DNA from 4 places in the Methylobacterium sp. WL120 genome. Region 4 is predicted to be linked to each of the others. Evidence: riboswitches for the same ligand, from Rfam matches in the RefSeq annotation. Region 4 holds a riboswitch; each other region holds the start of a gene.

Region 1 (8,431 bases), on a different contig from region 4:
CGGATCGAACGCGCGGTCGTCGGACCCCGCAGCATCGTCGTTCTCCTTGGCCTGCTGGTTCTCGTTTTGACGTTGGCGTCCATCGCGGTCGGGTATGCCCCTTTCGACGTCCCGGCGGCGGCTGGCGACATCATCGCCGGACGGGCGACACTGCCTGCCCTCGTCCTCTGGGAGCTGCGCCTGCCCCGCGCCCTGCTCGGGGCCCTCGTCGGCTTCAGCCTCGGGCTGACCGGGGCGGCGATGCAGGGCTACCTGCGCAACCCGCTCGCCGATCCCGGCATCCTCGGCATCTCCTCCGCGGCGGCCCTCGGGGCCGTGGTTGTGTTCTACGGCGGGTTCGCGGCCTCCGTCAGCCTCGCCCTCCCGCTCGGCGGGATCGCCGGCGCCGCCGTGGCGGCGCTCGCCCTGAACCTTGTCGCCGCCAGAGGCGGCACCACCCTGGGATTGATCCTCGCCGGCGTCGCCCTGTCGAGCCTCGCCGGTGCCATGACGGCGCTGGCGCTCAACCTCTCACCCAATCCCTACGCGGCCTTGGAGATCGTGTTCTGGCTGATGGGGTCGCTCGCGGACCGCAGCATGGACCATGTCTGGCTTTGCCTGCCGCTGATGGCAGTGGGCTGGGGCCTGATGCTGTCCACGGCTCGCGCGCTCGATGCCCTGACGCTCGGCGAGGACACGGCCGCGAGCCTCGGCTTCCATCTGGTCTCGGTGCGCCTGCGCCTCGTCACGGGCGCGGCGCTGGCCGTTGGCAGCGGCGTCGCCGTCAGCGGCGCCATCGGCTTCGTCGGCCTCGTGGTGCCGCATCTGGTGCGACCGTTGGTTGGCGCGCGTCCCGGCGCCAGCCTGCTGCCGAGCGGACTGGCGGGGGCGGCCCTGGTGCTCGCAGCGGATCTGGGCGTGCGCCTCCTGGCGACGCGCCCGGAACTCAAGCTCGGGGTGGTCACGGCACTGGTCGGGGCGCCGTTCCTGATCGTGCTTCTCATGCGCGAACGGGGTCGTGGCGCATGAGCCTCGCGACCGCAGCTCTCGATGTCCGCCTCGGCGGGCGTGTCATCCTCTCGGATATCACCCTGTCCCTGGAACGCGGGATCCTCGTCGGTCTGGTCGGTCCGAACGGCGCTGGCAAGACCACCCTCCTGCGCACCCTCGCGGGCTTGGTCGCCCCGACCAAGGGCCGCGTGGATCTCGACGGTATGCCGCTCAAGGGCATCTCCCGCGACGCGCGCGCCAAGCGCATCGCGGTCCTGTTCCAGGGCGCGGGGGCCGGTTGGCCGATGCAGGTGCGTGACCTCGTCGCCCTCGGCAGGCTGCCGCATCGACGCGCGTTCGGTGGCCTCGATGGCACCGATCACGCCGCAATAAACCGAGCGATGACACGGACCGACGTCGCGCGCTTCGCCGAGCGGACCGAACCGACCCTGTCCTCGGGCGAGCGGATGCGCGTGTTGCTGGCGCGGGCGCTTGCCGTCGAAGCGGAATGGTTGTTGGCCGACGAACCGATCACCGCCCTCGACCCTGCCCACCAACTCGACGCCATGACGTTGTTGCGGAGCGTGGCCCTGGCCGGCACCGGCGTCGTCGCCGTCCTGCACGACCTCTCCCTCGCGGCCCGATTCTGCGACCGGATCGTGGTCCTGGGCGAGGGACGTGTCACTGCCGATGGACACCCGGACGTTGCGTTGACCGACCGGCTGCTCTCGGACGTCTTCGGCGTCACGGCGTGCCGAGGGGCTGGACCGGACGGAACCGCCTATATCCTGCCCTGGAGCCGTTCAGGGCCACATCCGGAGGAGATCGATGCAGCCTTCCCCCACCAGCCCTGATGCCACCGTCGCCCTTCTGCGCGCTGCACTGGCCGATCCGACCACGGCCTGGAGCCTGGGCAGCTTCGGTGCCATCGCCGAGTTCATGCGCGATCCGGACGAGCCTGTCCTGGCCCTCCCTGACGATCGCCTGGGACTTGCGACCGCGCGCGGGGCCATCGCCCTGACCCCGAGCTCCGACCTGCGGCCCGTCGCCTACGAGACGGCCGTTTCGTCCGGCTGGAACCACGCCATCGCGCTTTGCCTGCCGGAGGCGACCTGCGCGATGAACCGCAGGACCGTGGTGACGGAACTCGGGCCCGACCGGAACGCCGCCCGGGTCGAGGATCGCGACGGCATCCTGTTCGACCTCGGCCTCGGCCTGCTCGCCGTGGATGCCTGTGTGCGGGTGCGCGATCCGGAGGCCGTCGAGCGGCTGCGGGCCGGCGTCGGCATGCCCCTGTTCGACCACGCAAACCCCATCGGGTCGCATCTCGTCGCCATGAGCCCGCACCGGGTGTTCCTGGCGCGGGTCGGGCGCGTCGAGGTCTATGCTCCGATCCCGGGCCCCGGCGGTACCAGTCCTGAAGGTCCGCATACGCATGTGCTGCCCAAGCTCCTGCGCAGCGGTCGGACCCATGCCGCCACGACGCCGATCCCGGCGGGCTGGGTCCCCTGCGGAGGCCTGCACCCGGCGCACCCCTACAAGGACATGATGGGCGACCGCATCGCCTTCGATGCCGGCCGCTACGAAGCGTTCCAGGCGATGCTCGACCATTGGGGTGATCCGGAACTCGTGGCCATCAAGCGCGGCGGGCCCGAGGCGCCCGGCGGCACGGTGTCGACCCGCCACGCCCAGGGCGCACGGCGGGTCGCCGAGGCCCAGGCTCGTTACCTACGGGGCGAGATCATCGAGGGCTCGGCGAGCGACGACGAGGATGCGGAGGCGACGGCCTGACCGTGACCCGGACGGTGCCCGGCAGGAATCGTCCGGGGGCACCGCAGAGGGTGATCGGCCTGATCGGCTGCCCGGGCGCGGGGAAGACGACCTACGCCCGCCGCTTCGACCCTCTCGCCGGCTGGGTTCACCTCACCCTCGACGACTTCCGGCAGACCCTCTGGCCGCCGCACCGGCAGGTCTACTGGGAACTCAGGCAGGGCTCACATGACGATGCGGCCCGGGACCTCCTGCACCGGGTCAAGGAAGCGGCCCTGGATGCCGCCCTGACGAACGGCTTCAGCGTGGTGATGGCGGACACCCATCTCACCAGACCCGTGTTCGAGCGCGAGCTCGGGATCGTCGCCCGACACGGACTCACCGTGGAGTGGAAAGTGTTCGACGTGCCGTGGGAGATCCTGAAGTCCCGCAACGCGGAGCGTGGTCGGGTGGACCCGTCGCATCGCCAGCCGGATGAGGTCCTCCGGTTCACCTACGAGGTTTTCCGATCCCCGGACGCTTGGTGGCGTAGCTTGCCGCCGCAGCAGGTCGAGGTCCTGACCTGACGGACGGAGTGCGCGATCCGTCTTCCCAGGTGTTGCCGGCAGGGCATAACCCCTCGTGCATTGCACTTGGTCCGTTGACGGGCATGGGCGTCGGCATGTTAGCTCGGCCGTGACGGTTCCTCCCCGGAGGATCAAAAGGGAACGCGGTGCGGGGGTAGCCCCAACGCCGCGGCTGCCCCCGCAACTGTAAGCGGCGAGCCCTTCGCCACCGACGTCACTGAGCGGCCTCGCTCGGGAAGACGGTGAAGGGCAGTGACCCGCGAGCCAGGAGACCTGCCGTCAGTCGTGGTCACACGCGAGACACGCTGGGCGGGGTGCCCCGGCGGGTGCGGAAGCATGCGCACTGCGCGTGGTTCGGCCTCGTTCGCGGTGACGTGCCACTGCCGTCGCCCGAGGCCCATCAACGTGTCCCGTTCACCGTCCATCCCGCTGATGTCCGTGCTGGCCCTGTCCTGCGCGATCCCCACCGCCGTCGCAGCCCAGGGGGCGCGCTCTGAGGAGACCGCCGTGGTGCTCGACGCGCTCTCGGTCGAGGGGACCCTCACCGCCACGCCGACCTACCGGGTGCCGGAGCTCTACAGCGGCACCAAGACGATCACGCCCCGCCTCGACCTACCGCAGCAGGTCGACGTAATCCCCCGGGAAGTCCTGATTGACACAGCCGCGACCCGCGTCGAGCGCGCGCTCGACTACGTGCCCGGCGTCGGCAAACAGAACGACTTCGGCGCCCAGAACCTCGCCCTGTACTCGGTGCGCGGCTTCGCAACCCAGGATATCTTCCAGAACGGCTTCAACATCGCCCGCGGCTACAACGGCGCCCCCGACACCCAGAACGTCCAGTCCATCGAGGTCCTGAAGGGCCCGGCCGGAGCCCTCTACGGCCGCAGCGATCCGGGCGGCACCGTCAACATCCTCACCAAGCAGCCCGTAGCCCGACCCTTCGTCGAGATGGGCACGCTGTTCGGCAGCTTCGGCACCGCCCGCACCACGGTCGATGCCGGCGGTGCGTTGAGCGAGGACGGCAGCGTCCTCTATCGCTTCAACGGCGCGCTCGCCCGCCAGGACAGCTTTCGAGATTTCGTCGACGGCGATCGGGTGCTGCTCGCGCCGGTGGTGAGCTGGCAGGTCACCCCCGACACCAAGATCACGTTCGAGGCGCAGTACCTGCGCAACCGCCAGACCTTCGACCGCGGCACTGTCGCGGTGAACAACCGCCTCGGCCTCGTCCCGCGCTCACGCTTCTTCGGCGAGCCGGGCGACGATTCCGTGTCCGAGAGCGCGCTGCTGCAGGTGCGGCTGGAGCACGCCTTCAACACCGACTGGCATTTGCGAGTCGCCACGCACCTTAACACCGGTAGCCTCACCGGCGTGCAGACCGGCGCGACCGGGATCCTCGACGACGGGCGAACGCTGCTGCGCGAGTTCCGCCAGCACGACTTCACCTGGGGCGTCGCCATCGGCCAGGCCGAACTCGTCGGGCGCTTCGAGACCGGGCCCATCGCCCACACCCTGCTGCTCGGCCTGGAGCACGAGCGCTACAACAGCACCGAGAACCTCCTGCGCTCGACCCCGCGCCTCGACCCCTTCGCCATCGACCTGTTCAACCCGGTCTACGGGCAGGCCAAGCCTCCGTTCACGCGCCGCTACAGCGCCAGCGAGAACGTCGGCAACACGGCGGTCTACCTCCAGGACCAGATCGCGCTCAGCCCGGAATGGAAGCTGCTGCTGGGCAACCGCACCGACTTCTACAACCAGACCTTCCGCGACAAGGTCGCGAACGAACGGACCGAGCAGGACCGTACCGGCTTCTCGCCGCGGGCCGGCCTCGTCTACCAGCCGCTGTCGTTCCTGGCCCTCTACGGCAACGTCGCCGCCTCGTTCCGCCCCAACACCGGCTTCGACAGCGCGTCCCGGCCCTTCGCTCCGGAGACGGGCTTCGCCTACGAGGTCGGGGCCAAGCTCGACCTGTTCGACGGCCTCAGCGTGACGGCGGCCGCCTTCCACATCGAGAAGGAGAACGTGCTCACCACCGACCCGGCGGACTTCTTCTTCCAGATCGCCGCGGGGGCCGTGCGAAGCCAAGGCTTCGACGTCAGCCTGGTCGGGCAGATCACGCCCGAGTTCCGGGTGATCGGCGGATACGCCTTCATCGACGCGGCGGTCACCCGCGACGAGGTGCTGAGGGTCGGATCACCGCTGCTCAACATTCCACGCCATAGCGGCTCGCTGCTCGGCATCTACGAGGTCCAGGCCGGCGACTGGAAGGGTTTTGGGATCGGCGGAGGGTTCCGAGCGGTCGGCTCGCGGCTCGGCGACAGCGGCGTCGAGAGCTTCCGCTTGCCGGGTTACATCCTGACGGACGCGCTGGCCTACTACCGCTACGAAAACCTGCGCTTCGGGCTGAACGTCGACAACATTTTCGACGAGACCTACTACGAGCGCTCCTACAACACCTTCTGGGTCGGCGTCGGTGAGCCGCGGCGGGTCACCGTCAGCATGACGGCACGGTTTTGATGAGCGAGCGTCCGGAGCCGCCGGAGGCATCGACCAGTCTATCGACCCTGTCCGGCCGCATCGCCTCCATCGATGCCCTGCGCGGACTGGTGATGGTGCTGATGCTCCTCGATCACCTGCGCGAGACCTGGTTCCTGCACGTACCCGTGGCCGACCCGGTCGACGCCCGGACTGCCCTGCCGGCCGTGGCCCTAGCCCGCCTCGTCGTCAGCCTGTGCGCACCCATCTTCATCGCGTTGACCGGCGTGGCCGCGTACCTGTTCGGTACCAGGCATACGCTGGCGGAGACACGGGCCTACCTGCTGAAGCGTGGGCTCGTGCTGATGGCGCTGGAGGTCTTCTACCTCTCGGAACTGTACTGGGGCGTGGCCAGTCCGACGCTCTGGCTGCAGGTCATCTGGTGCATCGGCGTCTGCATGATCGTCCTGGCGGTGCTGGTCGGCCTGCCACGTCCGGTTCTATTCGCGGTAGGGCTGCTGATCGTCGGTGGCCACAACCTCCTTGACCCGATCCACCTCCAGCCTGACCAACCGTTTTTTGCGGTCTGGGCGATGCTGCACCAGCGTGACGTCATCGCGCTGCCGTTCGGGCTGGTCGCCAAGACGACCTATCCGGTACTCCCGTGGATCGGCGTGATCGTGCTCGGCTACGCAATTGGCCCGTGGTTCCTGCCCAACGTCGCGGCGCAAACCCGCGAGCGCCGGTTTCTGGCCCTCGGCTGCGGGATGCTCGTCGCTTTCATGGTCCTGCGTCTGGCGAACGGCTACGGCGACAAGCCCTGCTTCGTGATCGAGGGCGACGCGCTTCGGACCAGTTTGAGCTTCCTCGCGCTGACGAAGTATCCCCCCTCGCTGCTGTTCCTGCTGCTGACGCTCGGGATCGGGTTGCTGCTCCTGGTTGCTCTCGAACGGATGCGCGACGCTTCGGTCGTCTCGGCCCTGGCGGTGTTCGGCGGTGCGCCGATGTTCTTCTACTTGCTCCACCTGACGATCCTGCGGCTCCTGTATCACGGTGCCGCCGCCATCTGGGCCCCGACGCAGGGCAGCGTGTTCGGCGTGGCAGATTACGGCTGGGTGCTGGTCTGGTACGTCGGCCTGGTCGTGCCCCTCTACTGGCCGACGGCCTGGTTCTCGCGCGTCAAGACATCCCGACGCGAGATCGCTTGGCTCAGGTATCTCTAGTGGATGAAATCTGACGGATGGAACCCGTTCCCTGGGCCCACGCCCGGCCCCTTGCCGACCCTCGGAAGGTCCGCTCCCGGCCTGTTGAGGCAGAGGTCAACGACCGGGTTGGGTGGGAAGCAGCTTGGCTGCTTTCAGTCGCAAGACGTTCATAAGCGGACCTAGGATGACCCGCCGTCTCCGGATGGACGGTCCAACCCATCGCAGGGTCGAAGTTCGTTAAAGTCGGATGCCGACATCATCAGAGGCGATGCGACCAGCACGAAAGTGCTCTGCCTCGGGAGACAGGGTGATTCACGATTGCAAAGCCCCGGTCACGCGACATCTCGTGCTGGTCCGGCATGGCCAGAGCGTAGCCAACCGATCCGGCCTGTTCACGGGATTGCTGGACTCGCCCTTGACCGAGCAGGGCCGGAGGGAAGCCGAGGCAGCCGGCCGGCGTTTGGCAGAGTGCAACTGGCGCTTTTCCGCTGCCTTCACCTCGACGCTAACGCGGGCCGTCGTGAGCGGCCGGCTTATCCTCGATGCGCTCGGGCAACCCGGATTGGTCCCCCAAAGCTTCGCCGCGCTCGACGAGCGAGACTACGGGGACCTCAGCGGGCTCGACAAGATCGCCGCCGATGCGCGCTGGGGGGCGGAGCGGATCGAGACCTGGCGCCGCTCCTACGCAGAGGCGCCGCCGAACGGTGAGAGCCTGCGCGATACCGTCTCCCGTATCGTGCCATGCTACCTCCGAACCATCCAGCCGGCGGTCATGGGCGGAGACGTGCTCGTCGTCGCCCACGGCAATTGCCTGCGGGCGCTTGTGATGGCGCTCGAAGACCTCAGCCCGGCGGAGGTCGAGCACCTCGAACTCGCGACGGGCTCCGTCAGGATCTATGAGCTTGCCGCGGACACGACGATCAAGGCCCACTGGATCGACGGGTGAATCCGCCTGTCGGCCTCTCACAATGGGTCTCCGTGATCTGCGAAGGGGCACTTATTTCATCTATTTCAGTGATGGGAAGCATCTAATCATTCCGTTGGAGTGAATGAAAAGAACATGGGATTCTCCGGCATCACATCGGAGCCACCCATGTCCGCGCCCAGACTTTTCTCCCACGCTCGGTCAATGCGTGCCTTGGCCGGCACGAGAGCCATCCTTCCGGGACTGGGTCTCTGTATGGCGGTCACCGCCGCAGCGGTCGGCTTCGAGGCCGTCGAGGCGCATCTGTTCGGTCGCGCCTGGCTCGAAGCCCTGGTGCTGGCGATCCTGCTCGGGAGCGCGATCCGCACCGCCTGGACCCCGTCGCAACGTTTCTTTCCCGGCATCGCCTTCGGGGCCAAGACCGTACTGGAGATCGCGGTCGTTCTACTCGGGGCCTCGCTCAGCCTCACGACGATCCTCGCCGCCGGTCCGGGTCTGCTTTTCGGCATCGCGGGCGTCGTCGT
Region 2 (8,431 bases), on a different contig from region 4:
ACAGGTGATGATGACTTTTCGCGCGCTCGCCATGGTCGCTCCGTCCCTGCCTGTCCGCCCGCTCCGGGTCGTTCGGTCCAGATTTAGGGCTGCCGGGTGCCGCGGGCAAAGCCCTGGCCGCAGGCTCAGGCCGGGCGCGACCCGGCCGCCGGCCGTCTCAGGCGGCGCCAGCCCATCGCCACGCCGGAGGCCGCGACCACCGAGCCGGCCGCGAGCAGCAGGAGCATGAACCCGTCCCAGGCCGGGCGGTGGCGCACCAGCAGCCCGAGGTCGAAGGTGTGCAGCAGCTCGAAACCCCAGCGCTCGGCCCGGCCCGACCGGTCGAGCCGGCTCAGGATCTCGCCGGTGGCGGGGTCGATGTGGAACCACGTCGCCGCCGGGTCGTCGAAGGTCACGCGGAGCACCGGCAGGCGGCGTCGGCGGTGGTGCGAGGTCCAGTAGAAGTCCTCGCGGTCGAGCCGGATCGCCTCCATCGATCCGGCCTCCGGGACCAGACGTCGGGCAGCCGCCGCGACCCGCCCGGGCGCGACCGTCGGCGTGCCGCAGCAGGGCACCTCCCGGCCGTCGCGGCAGGCGATCGGCGCGAGCGGCGCGCCGCCGAGCCAGGTGAAGCGCACCTCCGCCGCCTCCGCGCAGGCTTGGCCGCGGATCGATGCGAGGTCGAGCCCGGTGCGGGCGCCGGGCGCGTCGGCGTAGCGCTCCAGCATCGCCTGCGTCGGAGCGGACGAAGAGAACCAGCGGTTCGGGTTCATCGAGAGCCAGCCGCTGACGACGAAGCTCAGCAGCGCCAAGCCGCCGACCAGCCCGCCGACATGGTGCCACCGCGCCAGGCCGCGATAGGGCGTCGCCGCGCCGGAGGGATAGCGGCGTGCGAGCCGCAGCCGCACCAGTCCGAGCGCGAAGCCGGTGAGGCCCGAGACCACCGCGATCCCGGACATCCACAGGATCACCATGCGCCACAGATCGGCCTTCGCCCGCAGCGGCGTGACGTAGAGCCAGTGCGGGACCGCGCCGAACCAGTTCCAGAACCGCTCGTGCCGCGTGGTGTCGAGGACGACGGCGCCGGTCGGCTCCGAGACGTAGAGCTCGGTGCCCTCCGGGTCGCCGAGCGCGATGCGGTGGAGCGGGCGCGCGGCGTCGTAGCGCTGGTGCACCGTCCATAGGTCGTAGGCGATGGTCTTGCGGAACGCCGGGTGCCGGCTGCGCGGATCGTGCCCCGCGACGGCGAGCGCCTCGTCGGGCGTCGCCGGGCCGATCGGGCGTCCGTCGACCGCCGAGACGGCGCGGCGTGCGCCGTCCCATCCGACGACGCGGTAGACCGGCTCGGCGCCCCGCATCGACAGGCTTAAGCCCCGGGGAAAGCGCGCTTCGCCGGCGAGCGCCGCGTCGGGCTCCACCCGGACCGCGTCCCATGCGATCGCGGGCAGGCCGGCGCGGCGCTCGGGCTCGGTGAGCGTGGGGTAGGCGACGTACATCATCACCGCGCCGCTCGCGAACCACATCGCGAAGAACAGGCCGGTGGCGATGCCGAGCCAGCGGTGGCCGAGATGCAGCCAGCGCTTGCCGGCCTTCGCCAAGGCGCGTGCGGAGGACGCCATCTCAGAACGCCGTCGTGAAGGCGACTTCGACCGAGCGCGGGCGCCCGAGCAGCCAGTTCGTGCCGACGCCGTCCACCGCGTTGCCGCTGATCGCGTAGACCTTGTCGAACAGGTTGAAGACGCGGAACGACAGGCGCGAGGCCGGCGTGACCTGATGGTCGAGGCCGAGGTTGACCAGGCCGTAGGCCGGGCGCCGCGCGGTGTTGCCGAAGTCGCTGAACACCTCGCCGACATACTGGAACCCGACCCGCGCCTCCCAGCGCGGCGCGAAGGCGTAGTTGACCCAGAGGTTGGCGACGCGCTCGGGCACGTCGATCGGCTGCTTGCCGGCATAGGAGACGGTCGCGCCGTCCACCGTCTGGTCGAAGGTGTCGTACTGCGCCCGCAGCAGGGCGAGGTTGGCGTCGAGCCGCCAGAGCGGCGTCACCTGCAGCGAGAACGCGGCCTCGACGCCCGTGGAGGATTGCCGCCCGACCTGGGTCGCGACGTTCGGCTGGCCCGGCACCGCCGAGATCAGGTTGTCCTTGACGATGCGGTAGCCGGCGAGCGTCCACTCGCCCCGGCCGTCCCAGAACACCCCCTTGGCGCCGACCTCGACCTGCTCGCCGGTGGAGAGCTTGAAGCCGGACAGCGACTGCGACAGCGTGATCAGGCTGTTGACCGGGTCGGTGGCGGTGGCGACCTGCGCGTAGAGCGCGGTGTCCGGCGTCGGGTTGAACACCAGCCCGAAGCGGTAGCCGAGCCCCTGGTAGGCCTTCTCGAACTGCGCGTTGCTCACGAGGTTCTCGCGTTGCAGGTTCGAGGCGTCGAAGCGGACGCCGCTGAGGAACGACAGCCGGTCCGACAGGATCAGCCGGTTCTCGGCGAAGACCGAGGCCTGGTCGGTGCTGGTGGCGTAGGCCGGGCTCGCGCGGCCGTTCACCGGAAACAGCCCCGGATCGTAGCCCACCAGCGGCACGCTGGTGACGAGGCCGGCGCCCACGGTGGAGAAGTTGTTGGTGTGGCGGAAGTCGACGTGGTTCACGTCGAAGCCGGCCAGGAGTTCGTTGCGGAAGCCGAGCAGCGTGCCCTTGAACGCGGCGTCGAACCGGTTCCCGACCTGCTCCTGTTGATGGTAGATCTCGGTGTAGTCGCTCCGGTCGACCAGGCCGGTGGTGCGGTTGAAGGCGTAGGTCTCGACGTCGAGCCAATGGCGCCGGCTCTGCAGCCGGTAGGCGGTGTTGCGGATTGTGACGTCGGCGCTCGGCGTCCACTCGGTCTTGAACTGAGTCCAGTTGTCCGCCCAGGTGATCTTGGAGTCGTGGACGTTGTAGTTGCTGAACCGGATGCGGTCCAAGATGCGCCCCTCGACGAGCGGCGTCCCCCAGTAGCGCGCCGGCTCCTGGTAGCCGAGGTCGTGACTCAGGGTGAAGGCGAGGTCGGGCGTCGCCTGCAGCAGGAGCGCGCCCGAGACCGCGAGGTTGCGGAAGTCGCCCTCCGGGCTCATCCAGCCGCCGGCGCGGTTCCCGCTGACGTTGAGGCGGTAGGCGACCGCGTCGCCGATCGGGCCGCCGGAATCGAGCGCGAGCCGCGCGATGCCGTCCGAGCCGACCCCGGCCCGCACCACGTTGACGGGCGTGAAGGTCGGCTTCTTCGTCACGACGTTGATCACGCCGCCGATCGCCCCGTCGCCGTAGAGCACCGAGGCCGGCCCGCGCAGCACCTCGATGCGCTCGACGTTCCAGGTGTCGAACGGGAAGGTCACGGTGTTGGCGCCGACGAACAGTCGCGTGCCGTCGTAGAGCTGCTGAATCGAGTTCGGCCCCGAGAACCCGCGGCTGGTGAAGGCGCCGTTGCCGTTGCCCGGCGCGGCGATGGTGGTGATGCCGGTGGCGTTCTGCGTCACGGCCTCGGCGACCGTGTCTTGCCCGCGCAGGCGCGCGGTCTCGCCGGAGATGATGTCGACGCTGCCGGGGGTCTCCAGCGGCGTGAGGCCGAGGCGGCTCGCGCCGCGATCGGGCGTGCGCAGGTTGAGGCCGACCGGCGCCGCGCGGGTCGGGCCGACGCCGTCGCCGGACACCGTCAGGGTGTCGAGCAGGACGCTCGACGGCTCGCCCGCGGCCGGCTGTGCGCCGGCCTCCCGGGGAAGGCCGGACGCGGCGAACGCCGTGGCGGCCAGCAGCAGGCGACGGGTCGTGCGCCCGGAGGATCGTGGGGATTTCCGGAAAACGAACATGGATCGGTTGCGGCTCTGACGGCGCGGCGCGACGGCCTGCCTGCCCGGGTATCGACCACAAATGTAACAATGTTACAATCGTGCGGTCGCCGGAACGCGAGGCGGCCGTCGGCGCACGCGGGCCGGGCGGCTGCGTGGGCGTCGGTCGGCGCGGGTCTCGCGGCTGGCATGGGCATGGACGGGGCGTGCGGACGCGTGTGGTGGCACGTCACCGCGAACGAGGCCGCCCCGCGTCCGCCCGATCGGGCGCACGCGTCTCGACACCCGCCGAGGCACCCCGCCCGACGCGTTTCGCGTGTGACCACGACTGACGGCAGGTCTCCTGGCTCGCGGGTCGCTGCCCCTCATCGTCTTCCCAGGTGCCGTGACCCAGTGACGTGTTGATGGAGGGCTCGCCGCTTACAGTTGCGGGGGCAGCCGCGGCATCGGTGAGACCCTCTCGGACCTCGTCCTCACCGCGTTCCCTTTTGATCCCCGAAGGGAACCGTCCCGGCCAAGTGGCCGTGGCGGAGGCGTCGAGTCAACGCCTCGAATCACGACACTGTGGGTTGTGGCCCGGCGGCGACACGTGAAGCGCCTCCCGCCATGCGCCCTCAGCCGTGCGATCCGTCCCGCGTCGGCGCCTCGACGACGACGCTCGGCGGCAGCGTCCCGCCGGCGCCGCCCAGCACCGCGCCGAGGTTGCCGGGCGGGGCGGTCTCGGCGTCCGGCGTCGGCTCGCCGCCGGACGCGTGCTCGTCCGCCACCTCCGCCACCGCGGCCGTTGCGATCAGGCCGAGGCCGGCCGCGTGCCGGGCGATGGCGGTGCTGTCGGCGGCGATGACGAGGTGGCTGCCCGCTTCCGCCACCACCTGGGCCAACGCCTCGATCTCGCTAATGCGGTCGGCGTCGCGCGAGACGTTGCGGATGTAGACCGCCTTCACCCGGCCGGGATGGTCGGCGACGATCCGCCCGTACACCTCGGGGTCGTGCTGGCCGCTGTCGCCGATCAGCACGAAGGGCAGGTCGCGATAGAGCGACAGCATGTGGACGATCAGCGCGCGCTTGTGGTCCTCGGCCCGGCGGGGGAGGGGGTGCTTCCACGACAGCCCCCATTCGCGCAGGAACAGGATCGGGCCGACCGGGATGCCGTGGATCTTGAAGAACTCCGACAGCATCTCGTAGAGGCCCCAAGGCGCCCGCGAGACGTAGAGCATCGGGTTGGCCTGGGTGCCGTCCGGGCCGACGTAGAGCGCCCGGTAGAGCGCGGCGACGCCGGGGAAGGCGACGCGGTTCTCGGCATCCTCCACGAACAGCCGCCACAGCATCTTCACCTTGTTGGCGACGCCGGTGCGCATCACCGTGTCGTCGATGTCGCTGACGACGACGCAGCCGGTGGCGCCCGGCGGCACGAACACCAGCGCCCGCGCCTGCACGGGCGGCTCGGCCTCCAGCGTCAGCGCGACCTCGTGCCAGCCCTGGTCGCCCGCGGGCAGGGATCGCGGGTTGAGGTGGACGCGGAAGTAGCCGTCGCGGTCGGTCTCCACCCGCGTCTGCGCGCCGCCGAAGCGCGCGGTGACGGCGGCGCCCTTCAGGGCCCGCCGGGCGATCCGCCGGGCGATGTCGCGCAATTCCGTGCGCAGGCTCTCGTCGCCCGGCGCGGTGTCGGGGTGCGACTGGCGGAAGATGCGGCCGATCAGGAAGATCTCGTCGGGCGAGCCGTAGCCACGATAGGGCTCGATCACGATGCCGCCGCGCCCCTGCGCGCGGCGCACCGGCCGCGCGACGAGCTTCAGCGCCCGGATCGCGCCCTTCCTCCAACGCCGCACGCCTGCCCCCATCGCTACCCGTCCGCCTCTGCCGTCCGCCTGCCTCGTTCGCGACGGTCAACGCCGCAACCGGCGCATCGGCACCCTCGCGCCGGCCCGTTCACGCGGGCGACCTTAAGGCTGCAGCTCGAGCGAGCCTTCGGGGCCAGCTGGCTCGTCCATCAGCGGATGGAGGTCGCGCACCATGGACTTCAGGCGGTCGTCGAGGACATGCGTGTAGATCTGCGTCGTCGAGATGTCGGCGTGGCCGAGCAGCTCCTGCACGATCCTGAGGTCGGCGCCGTTGTGCAGCAGGTGGCTGGCGAAGGCGTGGCGCAGCACGTGCGGGCTGACCTTGTCGGCGCGAAGGCCTGCCGCCTCCGCCGCCGCCTTCAGGTCGCGGGCGAAGGCCTGGCGGGTGAGGTGGCCGCTCTCGCTATCGGCGGGAAACAGCCACGGCGCCTCGCCCGGCGAGGCCGCGAGATGCCCGCGCATCGCGTCGCGCGCCAGCTCGGTCAGCGGCACCAGGCGCTCGCGCCCGCCCTTGCCGCGGACCACGAGGTAGCGCTCGCGGGTGGACGCCGCCGAGCGCGGCAGCGCGATCAGCTCGGAGACGCGCAGGCCCGTGGCGTAGAGCAGTTCGAGCAGGCACAGCATCCGCCGCGCCCGGCGGGCCTGGCCTTTCGCCTCGGCCGCATCCGCCGCGTCGGCCTGCGCGCGCGCCACCGCGAGCAGCCGGTCGACCTCGGCCACCGAGAGCACCTTCGGCAGCGTGCGGCCCCGGCGCGGGCCGGCGAGCGGCGCGCTCGGGTCGGATTCGGCCATGCCCTCGGCGTAGAGGAACTTGTGGAAGCCGCGGATGCAGGACAGCCGGCGCGCGGCCGACGCCGGCTTCAGGCCCCGCGGCTCGAGGGAGGCCACGTAGGCGCGAAGGCCCGCCGCCTCGATCTCGGCGAGGTCGAGACTTTCGTCGGCCAAGTAGCCGAAATAGTCGTCGAGGTCGCGGCGGTAGGCCTCGAGGGTGTTCTTCGCGGCCCCGCGCTCGGCGGCCAGCATGTCCAGGTAGGCCGCGATCTCGGGAGGCGTGGGCGGTTCGGGCTCGGGCGGGCGCTCCCGCTTCACCGAGCGCCCGGCTGGAGCTTCGAGGCGGGGATGGCGACGCTCATCTCCCGCGGCGTCGGCGTCACGAAGGTCGCGAGCGCGAACATGCCGGCGAAGACGAGGCCTGCCAGGATCGCGAGGGTGGCGAAGAAACGAAACAGGGTCGGCACAGGGGGCGAACCTCGGGGCACGCGGACGCAAGGGTACGTGGGGCGCAGCGGGAACGGTGCGTGTTTTGCGCTGCGGCACCTCGGGTTGCACCACGCCGCCGCGGCGCTGGCAAGGCCCGCGGAGACACAGCGCGCGCGCGATTCGCGGAGACCACGCGGCGAACGCGCCTGCCCCGAGATACCGGGGGGCAGGGGGGACAGGGAGGCGGGCCGCATGGGTGATAACCCCTCGGACTTGGTATATGACCCGGGGCTTCGCCGCCTGCGCGCCCGCACCCGCCGATCCGCCCGTCCGTTGCCAGCTATGCCGAGCCCCTTCAGATGACCACGCCCGAGCCGACGGGCGATCCGATCGAAGCGCGCCTGCGCCGGGCCCTCGGCTCGCGCTCGATCGTGCTCGTCGGCCTGATGGGGGCGGGCAAGAGCACCGTCGGCCGACGCCTGGCGAGTCGCCTGGGCCTGATCTTCAAGGACGCCGACATCGAGATCGAGGCGGCCGCCGGGCTGACCATCCCCGACATCTTCGCGATCTACGGCGAGCCGAGTTTTCGCGACGGCGAGGAGCGGGTGATCTCGCGCCTGCTGCGGGCGGGGCCGCTGGTGCTGGCCACCGGCGGCGGCGCGTTCATGCGCGAGACGACCCGGGCGCGGATCGCGGAATCGGGCGTCTCGGTCTGGCTGAAGGCCGAGCTCGACGTCCTGATGCGGCGCGTGCGCAAGCGCGGCAACCGCCCGCTGCTCCAGACCGAGGACCCGGAGCGGACCATGCGCGACCTGATGGACCTGCGCCATCCGGTCTACGCCGGCTCCGACGTGACCGCGCTGTCCCGCGACGTCGCCCACGACCGCGTCGTGCAGGACGTGCTCGACGCCCTCGACGCCTACCTCAACCCGCCCGACGAGAGCCGCGCGGTCGCCGCGCAGTGAACCCCGCATGACCGATCCGCTCACCGTCCACGTCCCCCTCGACCAGGGGCGCGACTACGACATCCTGATCGGCCGCGGCCTGATCGCCGGCGCCGGCGCCCGCGTCGCGGCTTTGGGCGGCAAGGCGGCGGTGATCGTCAGCGACGAGACCGTGGCGTCGCTCTACGGCGACGCCTTGCGCGCGAGCCTGGAGGACGCGGGCCTGCGCTCGGGCCTCGTCGCGGTGGCGCCGGGCGAGGCCTCGAAATCCTACGCGACCTATGCCGCGGTCTGCGACGGCCTGCTGGCGCACAAGGTCGAACGCGGCGACCTCGTGGTGGCGCTCGGCGGCGGGGTGGTCGGCGACCTCGCGGGCTTCGCCGCGGCGACCCTGCGGCGCGGCGTGCGCTTCGTGCAGGTGCCGACGAGCCTGCTCGCCCAGGTCGATTCCTCCGTCGGCGGCAAGACCGGGATCAACTCGCCGCTCGGCAAGAACCTGATCGGCGCGTTCCACCAGCCCCGCCTCGTGCTGGCCGACACGGCCACCCTCGACACGCTCTCGGAGCGCGAGATGCGGGCGGGCTACGCCGAGGTCGCCAAGTACGGCCTCATCGCCGACGCCGGCTTCTTCGACTGGTGCGAGGCCAACTGGCG
Region 3 (4,864 bases), on a different contig from region 4:
CGACCGCGACGTCGGCCGGAACCGGCATGTCCGCCGTCGGCATCGCCTGCGCGGCGGTGCAGCAGGCCAGGTGGTCCGCGTGATGCGGGGCGTGCTCCGGGCCTCGCCCGTCGGCGCCGGCATCCTGCAGGCAGAGCGCGTGCGCCGGATCGAAGGTCCGGACGGTCGTCATCCCGCCCAGCACCGCCTGCAGGGCAAGCGCATAGAGCGCGGTCACGGCGATGACCGCGCGGCAGACCCGCCAATCTGGCCGCCACATGCGCATGCCTCCACGCCTAGGGCTCAGCCCGGCGCGCCGTCAATGCGGCAGACGCCGCGCACCGCCGATTTCGGCGGCCCTGTCGCCTAGAATCGCCCCGCCAGCGTCAGCCGCACGGCGGTGGGCTCGACCGGGTGGAAGTGCCGGTCGGCGACGCCGTCCGCCCCTTCGCCGGGCAGGCGCGAGACGTAATAGTAGGTGATCTGGTCGGACTTGGCGTTGGTGAGGTTCAACACGTCGAGCGACAGGCTGAAGCCGTTGTCGAAGTTGTAGCCGACGCGGCCGTTGAGGAGCGCCGTCGGCTTCGAGCGCACGGAATTGTCCTCGATCAGCGGGCGCGGGCCGAAGTAGCGCAGGCGCATCGACCCGAACCAGCCGAGGCCCTCGCCGAATGTGAATCCGGCCGACGCGATCGTGGTCGGCGCCTCGGGGATGCGGTTGCCCGCCGGGTCGACGTCCGAGAAGCGGGCGTTGGTGACGGTCAGGTCCCCCTCCAGCTTCAGCCAGGGCGTCACCGCGTAGCGGTTGGTCCACTCGACGCCGAAGCGGCGGCTCGGGCGGCTCGGCTCCGTGGTGCCGGTGTCGCCCTGGAACAGGTTCTCCGACGCGAAGTCGAGGCGGAACAGCGCGACCGCCGTCTCAAGCCCGGCGATCGAGCGGTTGCGGATGCCGACCTCGTACCCGGTCGAGGGCACCAGGAAGGGCGAGCGCGTCGTGTTGAACAGCGAACTCGTCGGGTCGATCGTCGCGGTGACGCCGCGCACGTCGTTCGAGTGGAAGCCGCCGCCGTAGTTCAGGTAGAGCTCGGTGTCGGCCCACGGCCCCAGCACCAGCCCGAGCTTCGGGTTGACGACGCCGTCCCGCGCCTTGCCGCTGTTGGCCGCCGTGTCGGAGACCACGTCGGCGTAGTAGCCGTCGGCGCGGAAGCCCACGCTGGTGCGCAGCCAGTCGGTCCAGCGCACGCGGTTGTCGTAGAAGAACGCCCCGCTCGCCTCCAGCACCCGGTCGTCGAGGACGCCGGAGCGGAACTGCCGGTTTGTGGTGTTGAACAGCCCGACCCGGATCGAGTCGGTTCGGGTCTGCAAGCCGATCTCGTTCTCCATCGGCAGCCCGTAGAGGTCGCCCTGGAAGACGTGGCTCACCTCGCCGCCGCCGAGGATGCGCTGGTCGAGCTGGTGGAACTGGTCGCCGTTCACCGGATCGTTGAGGAAATACGTGAAGTCGTTGAACAGGTTGAGCTGCTGGCGGATCACGTAGGCCGAGGCCCGCGTCACGCCGGTGTCGTCGGTCATGCTCCAGCGGCCGGAGAGCGAGAAACGGCTGCTATCACCGCCGTCGCTGGGGTTCAGGCTACCGAACCGGCCGATCAGGCCTTCCGACACAGCGCGCGACGCGATCTGGTTGGTCGCGGTCCAGCGGCTGGCATAGGCCATGCCGGTGACGGAGAACCCGTCGAGCGCCGTGCCCTGGCTGTAGCGCACGACGCCGTTGAGCTTGCGCAGGGCGTCCGGCACGTCCCACGGGCCGTCGTAGACCTGCGCCTCGCCGGCCACCAGCAGGTTGCCCTGGCCGAGTGGCGCCGAGGCGATCGTCAGCGCACGCGCGTAGCCGAACGAGCCGAACGAGGTCAGTGCGACGGACTTCGCGACGGTGTCGAGGTAGTCGATCCGCACCGAGCCGGCGGAGGCGAAGTCGCCGTCGCGGACGAAGTACGGCCCCTTGTGGAACTCCACCGCGCCGACGAGCTCGGGGATCAGGAAGTTGATGTCGGCGTAGCCCTGGCCGTGGGCGTGGGTGCGCATGTTGACCGGCATCCCGTCCACGTCGATCGCGATGTCGGTGCCGTGGTCGAGGTTGAAGCCGCGCAGGAAGAACTGGTTGGCCTTCCCCTCCCCCGAATGCTGCGTGACGATCAGGCCGGGCACGGATTCGAGGACCTCGCCCGGCCGGGTGATCGGGCGGCTGTTGATCTCGGCGCCGGAGATCACCCCGGCGCTCGCGGCATCCACCGACCGGAGGGTGCCGCCGACGCCGGTGGTGCCGCCGACGTAGCCGGCGCTCGCCGCCGGCCCCGGGCCGGTCGCGGCCGGAGCGACGGTCTCGGCCGTGACCGAGATCTCGTCGAGGTTGGCCTCGGCCACGCCCGGCTGAGACAGGGCGGACCGCATCAGGACGGCTTGTGGCGGGACGGCCGCGCCGACGACGAGCAGAAGGATGCGCAGGCGCGGAGCGAAACGGGATACGGACACGGGACCTCGGGCGACGCGACGTGGCACGTCACCGCGAACGAGGCCGATCCCCCGCGCCGTCCCTCCGACGGCATGAGGCTTCGACACCCGCCGGGGCACCCCGCCCGACGCGCTTCGCGTGTGACCACGACCGAGGGCAGGTCTCCTGGCTCGCGGGTCGTCGCCCGCCACCGTCTTCCCGGATGCGGCGCATCCAGTGACGTGCGTTGGTGGAAGGCTCGCCGCTTACAGTTGCGGGGGCAGCCACGGCTTCGACGAAGGCCCTTCCAGGCTCCGTCCCACCGCGTTCCCTTTTGATCCTCGATGAGGAACCCTCGCGCACAGGTTGCGTCGGGCGCGGACCGCGCGTCAATCCGGCTTTCGCAGCGCGTCGCCGGGTGTGGCCGATCCGCGACGCCGCCTTCACCTGCTGCGCGGTCGCGTGGCCCTCATGCGAGCCGGTCTCCGCCTCGCTTCGGAACGCCCTAGCGGCTCGCTGCGAACCGGGCCGGGCCGTCGCCGCGGCCGGCGACCACCACGAGGCGCCGGACCTCGCCGCGCAGGAACGCCTGCAGGAAGCGGTCGTAGTTGCGGAACGACACGCAGCCGTTCGAGGCGCCGCTCGGCCCGAGCATGTAGGTGTGGGCGAGCAGGCCGTCGCGGCCGTGGATGGCGGCAGACCCGCCCACCGGGTTGAGGCGGATCGCCCGGACGCCGTGGAACAAAGCCTCGCGCTCGGTGAGGTCGTAGGTGCCCGGCGGGGTCGAGCCGCGCATCCGCAGGTGCACGAAGTCCGGGTGGTCCATGCTGGCGCCGAGGCCGGAATGAGCTTCCAGCACCTCGCCGCCGGGCAGGCGGACGGTGCGGGCGCTGATGTCGTAGATCGCCGTGCCGGCGCCCGCGTCGGGGCTGGGGAACAGGCGGCCGCGCGACCGGTCGAGACCGGGTCTCTCCAGGGCGGCGTAGGCCAGGGCCGGGCCGGATTCCTTGCGCGCGGCGAACAGCTCCTCGAAGAACGACGGCGTCTCGGCGGTGGGCGCCGGCGCCGCCTCGGGCACCCGGCGCGGCGCCCGGCGCAGGGCGAGGCGCTGCGGCACGGGGGCGGCGATCAGATCCGCCGGGCGCGCCATCGGCAGCGGCACGATCTGCGCCTGGCGGAGGACTCGGATCTCACGCGGGCGCTGCGCCTGGCTTGCGACCTCGGCCTGCCGCACGATCTCCGCCCCGGTGGCGGGTGTCGCGGCGGGCTCCACCGCCGCGACGCCCGCCACCGGCTGGGCGAGGGACGGAGCGAGAGAGGCGGTCGGGGCGAACGCAGTGCCGAGGGGGATGCCGCGAAGGTTCGCGCGCACGTCCGGCCCCATCATCGGACGGGGATCGAACAGGGCCGCGAGGGCGGTCGAGGCGGCGCTCCGGGTCTGCGGGTTCGTGGCCTGCAGGTTCGTGGCCTGGAGATTCGCGCCCGGCGATCGCGGGTGCTTCCCGTCGCCGGTCGGCACGCCCCCGAGGGTGACGAGGCAGAGCAGGCCGGCCAGCGCGTTGCGCAGGGTCGGATGGCTGCGGGAGCGCCGGCGACGAACGGGACGCGCGTGGCCGCCGTGGGAACGCAGGTGATGCGGCAGGGGATGCGGCATGTGATGAGGCATGCGGACTCGAACTCGGACGCGAAGGCTGAGGCGGCGCCCGCGGCCACGCGCCGTCCGTCCCCCGCGACGGAGCGCGGGCGGTGGACCGGCCGAGGGGCTCGGCCGTGCGGGGATCGAGAGAACTGCGACTGATCCGTATTGAGCGCGTGTTTGGTTAATCCGCCCCTAAGCGGCCGGTCGCCGTGCGCGGACGGGGCACGAAATCGGGTCCGCGCCTCACACGGCGCGCGGGCACGCGATCGTGTTGCCGCTTCGTTCTTGCCGAGGCGGGGGCGAATCGGCGATACCGCCAAGCATGCGGATGTTCGCCCTCGCTGCCCTCCTGTCCCTGCCTATCCTGCCCGGCGCGGCCGCGGAGGCGCCGCGGCCGGCCGACCCGGCCGCACTGGAGCAGGCGTGGCGCGGATGCGTGCGCGAGGCCTACGCTCACCAGTCGCCGACGCAGGGGCGGGCCGGCTCGCAGCGCAACGCCCTCGACGAATGCAAGGCGCGCGAGGACGCCGTCGTGGCGGCCCTGATGGCCGCGCGCACCGACGACGCATCCGGCCGCGGCGCCCGCTCGTTGCCGGCGCGCGCCCGCGCCTGGGCGGCCTCGGTCGCGGCCTACGTCGTCGACCCGGTCTCGTCCTGGATCGCGATGCTGCGCGACTGAGCGGCGGCCTTCGCCGCCCGCCGGGCGGGCCGCCTCACCGTCCGTAGATGTCCTCGACGCGGATGATGTCGTCCTCGCC
Region 4 (8,431 bases):
GCACCTCGCATAGGAAGTAGCCGAGGAAGAACAGCGACGCGCCGAGCCCGTAGACGCTCTCGCTCAATCCCAGATCCCCGACCATCTGCAGCTTGGCGTAGGATATGTTCTGCCGGTCGATGTAGGCGACCAGGTACATCACCCCGAGCAGCGGCATCAGCCGCCACGTGACCGTCGCGATCGTGCGCCGGGCGAGCGCGTCGTCGGCCGCGGTGTCAATGGGCGTCATCGGGCGTTCCTCGGCGTCCGGCGGCCCCTTCGCGAAGGACCGCGCTTTCGGCGGAGCCTAGGCCGGGACGCGGCGCCTGCCTATCGGGCGGCGGCGCGGTTCGGAGCGCGTATCACCCGCGACGGGAACAGGACCCGCTCGCCTGTCACGCGCGCGAGGCCCTACCGGGCCAGCGCCAGCAGCCGGTCGCAGTCGACGTGGCGTTCGAGGTGCAGGGCGAGCGCGTCGAGCACCCGCTCGATGCCGGCCTCGTAGGAGGCGCCGTCCGATCCCGCGCCGAGGCGGGCGAGCCAGGCGGCCCGCTGCCGGTCGTCGGAAAACAGCCCGTGGACGTAGGTGCCGCAGACCAGCCCGTCGGCCGACACCGCCCCGTCGGCGCGTCCGTCGGCCAGGCGCAGCAGCGGCCGGCTCGAATCGGCGCCGGTCGTGTCGCCGACATGCATCTCGTAGCCGGAGAACGGGATGCCGTCGGGCAGGCTCGTCCCGGAGACCGCCTCGAGGCGCTTCAGAGGCGTCATCACCGTGTCGACCTCGAGCAGCCCGAGCCCCGGAACGGTGCGCGGCGCGCCCTCGATGCCGTCTGGGTCGGACAGCGTCCGCCCGAGCATCTGGTAGCCGCCGCACAGCCCCAGGACCCGCCCGCCGCGGCGTAGATGCGCCCGCAGATCCCCGTCCCATCCCTCCGCGCGGAAGAAATCGAGGTCGTCGATCGTGGTCTTGGATCCCGGCAGCAGCACCAGGGCCGCATCGCCCGGGATCGGCTCGCCCGGGCGCACCAGGACCACCTCCACCGCCGGCTCGGCGCGAAGCGGATCGAGGTCGTCGAAGTTGGCGATCCGGGGCAGGACCGGCACGGCGATGCGGGTCGCGGCCGGGCCGGCCGACCCGACGAGCCCGAGCACGTCCTCGGCCGGCAGGCGCGCGGCCTGCGGGAAATGCGGGATCAGGCCGAGGCTCGCCCAGCCGGTGTGGCGCGCGATCAGGTCCATCCCGTCGGAAAACAGGGTCGGGTCGCCGCGGAAGCGGTTGACCAGGAAGCCGACGATCATCGCGGCGTCGTCGGGGTCGATCACCGCCTTGGTGCCGACGAGGCTGGCGATGACCCCGCCGCGGTCGATGTCCCCGAGCAGCACCACGGGCGTGTCGGTGGCGCGGGCGAAGCCCATGTTGGCGATGTCGCCGGCGCGCAGGTTCACCTCGGAGGCCGAGCCAGCACCCTCGACGAGGATGAGGTCGGCCTCGGCCTTGAGCCGCGAGAAGCTGTCGAGCACCGCTTCCAGCAACCTCGGCTTCCAGGCCTGGTAGTCGCGTGCCTTCACGGTCGCGACCATGCGGCCCTGCACCACAACCTGCGAGCCGACGTCGCTCTGCGGCTTGAGCAGCACCGGATTCATGTGGATCGACGGCGCGACGCCCGCCGCCCGCGCCTGCAGCGCCTGCGCCCGCCCGATCTCGCCGCCGTCGGCGGTGACGGCGGCGTTGTTCGACATGTTCTGCGGCTTGAACGGGCGCACGCGCAGCCCGCGCCGGGTGAAGGCCCGCGCGAGCCCGGCGACGATCAGCGACTTGCCGACGTCGGAGCCGGTGCCCTGGATCATCAGGGCGCGGGTCATGCCGTCACCGAAGGCATGGCGAAGGAAGAAAGATGTCCTTCCTGCTTCCGCGCGGCATAAGCTCGCCAGAAAGCGGAACGATTGGATGCAATGAAGCGAACGATCAGAGTGCTTCCTGAAAATCGGAACCACGCCGTCGTGCAAAGCGACGGCGACCATTTCGCCACTGATACGATCGTGCACCCGACCCTGATCGCCCTGCTCGACGGGCTTCCATCGCTCGATCGCGAAGGCGATATCGAGCCTGTCGATCGGTCAGAGCCGGACCCAGTGGATTTGTAGGCCGATGCTTGCGCGGCGCTCGCACATTGCCCGCATTCGCGAACAACGGCCGCGAGTTCGACTGCGTCGAAAATTTGCGCATCGAGGACTGGCTGGCCTGACAGGCGCACCACGCCGCGCCGACGACCGATCAAAACTCGATGCCCTCCTGCGCCTTCACGCCCGCTGCGAAGTGGTGCTTCACGCTGCCCATCTCGGTGACCAGGTCGGCGGCTTCGATCAGCGCGGGCTTGGCGTTGCGGCCGGTGACGACGACGTGGAGGTCCGGGCGGCGGGCCTTGAGCGTCGCGACCACCGCATCGAGGTCGAGGTAGTCGTAGCGCAGCGCGATGTTGAGCTCGTCGAGGATGAGCAGGCGGATGCCGGGGTCGGCCATCAGGTCGGTCGCCTGGTTCCAGGCGTTGAGGCAGGCGGCGATGTCGCGAGCCTTGTCTTGCGTCTCCCAGGTGAAGCCCTCGCCCATGGCGTGCCACGCGACCCGGTCGCCGAAGACCTTGAGCGCATGCGCCTCGCCGGTGTCCCAGGCGCCCTTGATGAACTGCACGATGCCGACCCGGTGCCCGCGTCCGAGCATGCGGAGCGCAAGGCCGAGCGCCGCCGTGGTCTTACCCTTGCCGGGGCCGGTGTTGACGATGAGGAGCCCCTTCTCGATCGTCTTGGCCGCCACCTCGGCGTCCTGGACCGCCTTGCGCTTCTCCATCTTCTCGCGATGGCGCGTCGCGTCGTCGGGCTTCACGTCGTCGGGCTTGGCGTCGTCGGTCATGACGTTCCCTGCGGTTTCACGGTCAGCGGCAACCCGGCGACCGTCAGCACGACGCGGTCGCATTCGGCCGCGAGGGCCTGGTGGAGGCGCCCGGCCGCGTCGCGGAAGCGGCGGGCGAGCGCGTTGTCCGGGACGATCCCGAGGCCGACCTCGTTCGAGACCAGCACGAGGGGGCCCCGCGCCGCCCGGCAGGCGACGACTAGCGCCTGCGTCTCGGCGTCGAGGTCGGCGTCGGCGAGGATCAGGTTCGTGAGCCACAGCGTGAGGCAGTCGACCAGCACCGGTCCCGGCGCGTCGGCGATCGCCGCCGCCAGCGCCGTCGGCACGTCCCGCGTGATCCAGTCGCCGGACCGGCGGGACCGATGGAGGGCGATCCGCGCGCGCATCTCGTCGTCCCAGGCCTGCGCCGTTGCGAGGTAGAACCAGGGGCCGGGCGCCGCCTCGATCAGCCTCTCGGCGTAGGCGCTCTTGCCCGAGCGCGCACCGCCGAGCACGAGGGTCGTCCGAGGCGCGGCCTGTTGCATGGCGAAGACCCATGCCCCAACCGTGGCGTGCCCGTCAAAGCCTCCGTTGTGCGGGTGCGCCGGACAGGCTATGGCTGGTGGAGACGGTGCCCCGGAGACGGGGTGAAAAGGGAATGCGGTGAGGGGAAACCCGATACCGCGGCTGCCCCCGCAACTGTGAGCGGTTAGCTCCTGCCCTCGGCCACCGATGTTTCGGGAAGGCGGCAGGCGCGGCGATCCGCGAGCCAGGAGACCTGCCGTCCCCCGCGCTTTCTCGAACGCCGCCGGCGGGGCGGCCGGAGATGTTGTCGACATGACCACCCAGACCCTCACCCAGACCGGCACCCGCGCGAACGAAGGCTTCGTCGGCATCGCCGTCGCCGCCATGCTCGGCCTCGGGCTCGTGTTCCTCGCCGGCTTCTCGCCCGCCTCGGCGCTGCACAACGCGGCGCACGACTTCCGGCACACGCAGAACTTCCCCTGCCATTGACCGCCTGAACCCAGGCGCTCCCATGCTCATCCGGCTCCTGTCGGCGGCGCTCGCCGCCGGCTTCCTCGCGGCCGTCCTGGTGACGGGCCTCGAACTCGCGCTCACCTCGCCGCTGATCATCGCGGCCGAGCGCTACGAGACCCAGGCCACCCCCGGCTCCGCAGCCGCCATCGCCCCGATGCCCGATCGCCTGCCGATCGTGCTGGCGCATGCCGGGCACGACCACGACTCCAAGGCCGCACCCGAGTGGCAGCCGGGCGCGGGCCTGCCGCGCATGCTGTTCACCGGGCTCGCGACCCTCGTCGGCGGGATCGGCTACGCGCTGCTGCTCGGCGCGGTGATGCTGGCGACCGGCCGCGAGCCGTCGCCCGAACGCGGCCTCGCCTTCGCGGTGGCCGGCTTCCTCGCCGTGGCGCTCGCGCCTGCGCTCGGACTGCCGCCGGAGCTGCCCGGTAGCGAGGCGGCTCCCCTGGTCGCGCGCCAGGTCTGGTGGCTGATGACCGCCGCCGCCACCGCGATGGGGATCTACCTCATCGCGATCCGCCGGGTGCCGATCACGATCCTCGGCGGACTTGTGCTCATCGTCGCGCCGCATCTGGCCGGCGCGCCGGAGGCGGCGGCGACGCCCTCCGAGCTTCCCGCCGGCCTCGCCGCGCAGTTCGCCGCGCGCTCGCTCGCCATCGCCTTCGTGTTCTGGGCGGTGATCGGGCTGGCGTTCGGCCGCGCGTGGCAGACCTTCGGGCCGAAGACCGCGGCAGGCGCCCGTGGCTGACACGGTCCTCTACGTCTGCACCACCTGCCGCATGGAAGGCGACGCACCGGACGGCCCGCGTGCCGGCGCCCGCCTGCTCGACGCGCTGCGCGCGCTGCCGGCGCCCGACGGGGTGACGATCGAGGCGGTCGAGTGCCTCTCCGTCTGCAAGCGGCCCTGCACCGTCGCGGTGGCGGCGGAGGATCGCTGGACCTACGTCTACGGCGACCTCGACCCCGCGGAGTCGGCACGCATCATCCTCGACGGCGTCGGGCTCTACGCCGGCACGCCCGACGGGATCGTGCCTTGGAAGCAGCGCCCGCAAGAGTTCCGCAAGGGCGTCGTCGCCCGCATCCCCCCGTTTCCGCCGCGCGCGGCCTGAGCCATCGGCGAGATCCCCATGACCATCGTTGCGAAGATCCCCTGCACCATCGTCACCGGCTTCCTCGGTGCCGGAAAGACGACGCTGGTGCGCCACGTGGTCGAGAACGCGGGCGGGCGCCGGCTCGCGATCCTGGTCAACGAGTTCGGCGACGTCGGCTTCGACAAGTCGTTCCTGGCCGCCTGCGGCATCGAGGGCTGCACCGAGGATTCGATCGTCGAGCTGCCCAACGGCTGCATCTGCTGCACCGTCGCCGACGACTTCGTGCCGGCGATGACGGCGCTCCTCGACCGCCCGAACCCGCCCGAGCACATCCTGATCGAGACCTCCGGCCTCGCCCTGCCGAAGCCCCTGGTCCAGGCCTTCCAGTGGCCGGCGATCCGCTCGCGGGTGACCGTGGACGGCGTCGTCGCGGTGGTGGACGGGCCGGCGGTGGCGTCCGGCGCCTTCGCCGAGGACCCCGAGGCGCTGGCGAACCAGCGCGCCGCCGACACGGCCGTGGACCACGACAACCCGCTGGAAGAGGTGTTCGAGGACCAGCTCCTTTGCGCCGACCTCGTCGTGCTCAACAAGGCTGACATGATGGACGCCGCCGGCCTCGCCGCAGTCCGGGCCGAGGTGGAGAGCCAGCTTCCCCGCGCGGTGAAGGTGGTCGAGACCGCCCACGGGCGGATCGACCCGCGCGTGCTGCTCGGCCTCCAGGCCGCCGCCGAGGACGACCTCGACGCGCGCCCCTCGCATCACGGCGAGGGCGAGGACCACGACCACGACGACTTCGAGACCGTGGCGCTCCCGGTCCGCACCGCGATCACCGCCGCCGACCTCGCCGCCCGCGTCGAGAAGGCGGCGGAGACCGAGGGCGTCCTGCGGATCAAGGGCTTCTGCGCCGTCGAGGGCAAGCCGATGCGCCTCGTGGTGCAGGGCGTCGGCCGCCGCATCACCCATCATTTCGACCGGCCCTGGACCGCGAGCGAGCCGCGCGACGGCACCCTGGTGGTGATCGGCCTCAAGGGTTTCGACCAGGGTGCGGTCGCGGAAGCTCTGGCCGGCTAGGGCTTGTCCGCCACCCGCGCTACACTGCCCGTTTTCACGACCACCGCAGATCCCGGGATGCTGGACCGCCGCGAGAGCCCGATGAGCCTGGATGCGTTCTTCGCCTGGCAGGAAGCCCAGGCGGAGCGCTACGAGCTTGTCGGCGGGATGCCGGTACGGATGATGGCGGGTGCTCGCAACGTCCACGACGACATCGTCGTGAACATCCTTGCGTGGCTGCGCACGGCCTTGCGCGGCAGCGGATGCCGCCCGTTCACCGGTGACGGCAGCGTCGAGACGCTGCCCGGCCAGATCCGCCGCCCCGACATCGGCGTCGATTGTGGGCCGCGCGATCCGAACGCTCTCAAGGCGGCGCAGCCGCGGGTCGTCGTCGAAGTGCTGTCGCCGAGCACGCGGGACTTCGACGCGTTCGAAAAGCTCGCCGAGTACCGCACGATGGCCGACCTTGAGCACATCGTGCTGGTCGAGCCCAACGCGGCGGAAGTTCGCCTGTGGACGCGCGAGCCCGACCGGAGTTGGGCCGAGACACGGCTGCTCGGCCTCGCCGCGACGGTCTCTATCTCAGCGCTCGGGATCGTCCTGCCGGCCTCGGAAATCTACGACGGCGTGACCTTCCCGAACCGGCCTCGCCTCGTCGCCGACGAGCCCGACGAATCGGCAGGCTGACTCAGCGCATGCACCTGATCCGCATCGATACGGTGAGCCTCGACGACGGCGAGGCGGCGGTCGACCTCGGGCAGCAGCCCGGCGACGTCGTCTTCCTGTCGTTCACCGATTCCGACCTGCTCGGCATGGCAAACGCCCACGCCGCCTGCGGGCCGGACTTCCCGTCTCTGCGGCTGGCCAAGCTGTCGCGGCTGCGCCACCCGATGTCGGTCGACCTCTACGTCGAAACGGTGGTGGCGAAGGCGAAGGTCGTCGTCATCCGCTGCCTCGGCGGGCTCGACTACTGGCGCTACGGCGTCGAACGCTGCGCCGCCGCGGCCCGGGCCGCCGGCATCCCGCTCGCGATCCTTCCCGGCTGCGACCGGCCGGACCCGCGCCTCGTCGAGCTCTCGACCGCGCCCGACCTCGCCCCGATCCTCGACGCCTATTTCCGCGCGGGCGGCCCCGAGAACCTGCGCCGGATGCTCGGGCGGATCGCGGCCGAGATCGGTTTCGCGACACCCGTCGAGCCGCCCGAGACCCTGCCGCGCGGGTTCGCCTGGTGCCCGGGCTGCGGGCCGCTGCCACTGGAGACCGCCCTGTCCGTCGGCGCCTCCCCGCTCGGGTTGACGGCACCCGACGCGCCTGCCCCGCACGCGCTGATCCTGGCCTACCGCTCGGCGGCGCTCGGCGGCGACGGCGCGCCGGCCGACGCGCTGGCCGCGGCGCTGCGCCAGCGGGGCATCGCGACGCTGACCGTCGCGGTAGCGAGCCTGAAGGACCCGGAGGCGGTCGAGGTCGTCCGCGCGGCGATCCGCGCGCGAAAGCCCGACCTGATCGTCGCCGCCACCGCCTTCTCGGCGCGCGAGGACGCCGGCTTCGTCCTCGACGCAGCCGACTGCCCGGTGCTGCAGGCCTTCACGGTCGGCAGCCCGCAGGAGGCCTGGGAGGCCTCGGCGCGCGGCATGAACGCGGCCGACCTCGCCATGCAGGTGGCGCTACCCGAGTTCGACGGCCGGCTCTCCGGGTTTCCGATCTCGTTCAAGCAGGAGGCTGAAGCCGTCGACGGGCACGCCGAGCGCCGCGCGGTCCCCTACGCCCCGGGGATCGCCGCACTCGCCGACCGCGCCGCCGCCTGGTTGCGCCTCGCCGCGACGCCCGCGCCGGAACGCCGGATCGCCGTGGTGCTGTCCGACTACCCGTCCCGCGGCGGCCGCGCCGGCTTCGCCGTCGGGCTCGACACGCCCGAGAGCGCCCGTGCGATCGTGTCGGACCTCGCCGACGCCGGCTACGCGGGCGGATCGCTGCCGGAGGCCGCCGCGCTCATGCACGCGCTGACGGACGGCGTGCAGGGTTTCGCGGTGTCGCTCGCCGACTACAGGGGTTGGCTTGCGACCCTGCCCGAGACGTCGCGCCAGGTTTTGACCGAACGCTGGGGCGCGCCGGACGCCGACCCCGCAATCCGGGACGGCTCCTTCCGATTCGGGATCGTGAGGTCCGGCCACGACACATCCCCTCCCCCCTCTGCGGGAGAAGGAGAGCTGGGCGCGGCGGGCCGCATCGCGATCTTCCTCCAGCCCGACCGGGGCCGGTCGGACGACCGCAAGGCCGGCTACCACGACCCCGACGAGCCGCCGACGCACGCCTACCTCGCGTTCCACCTCGGGCTGCGCCGCAACTTCGACGCCCTAGTTCACCTCGGCACGCACGGCACCACGGA

What was found. A riboswitch is a leader RNA that binds a small molecule or an ion and turns the genes downstream of it on or off. The one in region 4 is predicted to bind cobalamin.
Region 1: another riboswitch for cobalamin. It lies ahead of FV229_RS00280 (TonB-dependent siderophore receptor); the one in region 4 lies ahead of FV229_RS21665 (CbtB-domain containing protein).
Region 2: another riboswitch for cobalamin. It lies ahead of FV229_RS12695 (TonB-dependent siderophore receptor); the one in region 4 lies ahead of FV229_RS21665 (CbtB-domain containing protein).
Region 3: another riboswitch for cobalamin. It lies ahead of FV229_RS25205 (TonB-dependent receptor); the one in region 4 lies ahead of FV229_RS21665 (CbtB-domain containing protein).

The regions. Positions count from the first base shown of each region.
Region 1 is NZ_VRUT01000001.1:52,853-61,283, forward strand. It holds gene FV229_RS00260 (iron ABC transporter permease) at 1-1,008, shown strand, start outside; gene FV229_RS00265 (ABC transporter ATP-binding protein) at 1,005-1,823, shown strand; gene FV229_RS00270 (hypothetical protein) at 1,798-2,760, shown strand; gene FV229_RS00275 (AAA family ATPase) at 2,811-3,305, shown strand; cobalamin riboswitch at 3,402-3,601, shown strand; gene FV229_RS00280 (TonB-dependent siderophore receptor) at 3,711-5,819, shown strand; gene FV229_RS00285 (heparan-alpha-glucosaminide N-acetyltransferase domain-containing protein) at 5,819-7,000, shown strand; gene FV229_RS00290 (2,3-bisphosphoglycerate-dependent phosphoglycerate mutase) at 7,290-7,928, shown strand; gene FV229_RS00295 (putative sulfate exporter family transporter) at 8,076-8,431, shown strand, end outside.
Region 2 is NZ_VRUT01000058.1:3,133-11,563, forward strand. It holds gene FV229_RS12685 (3-keto-5-aminohexanoate cleavage protein) at 1-33, opposite strand, end outside; gene FV229_RS12690 (PepSY domain-containing protein) at 126-1,598, opposite strand; gene FV229_RS12695 (TonB-dependent siderophore receptor) at 1,600-3,813, opposite strand; cobalamin riboswitch at 4,108-4,317, opposite strand; gene FV229_RS12700 (phosphatase domain-containing protein) at 4,407-5,633, opposite strand; gene FV229_RS12705 (site-specific tyrosine recombinase XerD) at 5,736-6,722, opposite strand; gene FV229_RS12710 (histidine kinase) at 6,719-6,871, opposite strand; gene FV229_RS12715 (shikimate kinase) at 7,193-7,798, shown strand; gene aroB (3-dehydroquinate synthase) at 7,806-8,431, shown strand, end outside.
Region 3 is NZ_VRUT01000239.1:117-4,980, reverse strand. It holds partial or broken gene FV229_RS25210 (hypothetical protein) at 1-259, opposite strand, end outside; gene FV229_RS25205 (TonB-dependent receptor) at 346-2,427, opposite strand; cobalamin riboswitch at 2,626-2,839, opposite strand; gene FV229_RS25200 (DUF2778 domain-containing protein) at 2,973-4,133, opposite strand; gene FV229_RS25195 (hypothetical protein) at 4,429-4,785, shown strand; partial or broken gene cpsB (mannose-1-phosphate guanylyltransferase/mannose-6-phosphate isomerase) at 4,820-4,864, opposite strand, start outside.
Region 4 is NZ_VRUT01000151.1:2,773-11,203, forward strand. It holds gene FV229_RS21640 (MFS transporter) at 1-229, opposite strand, end outside; gene FV229_RS21645 (cobyric acid synthase) at 391-1,842, opposite strand; gene FV229_RS21650 (hypothetical protein) at 1,933-2,124, shown strand; gene cobO (cob(I)yrinic acid a,c-diamide adenosyltransferase) at 2,255-2,887, opposite strand; gene cobU (bifunctional adenosylcobinamide kinase/adenosylcobinamide-phosphate guanylyltransferase) at 2,884-3,411, opposite strand; cobalamin riboswitch at 3,479-3,667, shown strand; gene FV229_RS21665 (CbtB-domain containing protein) at 3,704-3,880, shown strand; gene FV229_RS21670 (CbtA family protein) at 3,903-4,652, shown strand; gene FV229_RS21675 (DUF1636 domain-containing protein) at 4,645-5,013, shown strand; gene cobW (cobalamin biosynthesis protein CobW) at 5,032-6,066, shown strand; gene FV229_RS21685 (Uma2 family endonuclease) at 6,124-6,732, shown strand; partial or broken gene FV229_RS21690 (cobaltochelatase subunit CobN) at 6,741-8,431, shown strand, end outside.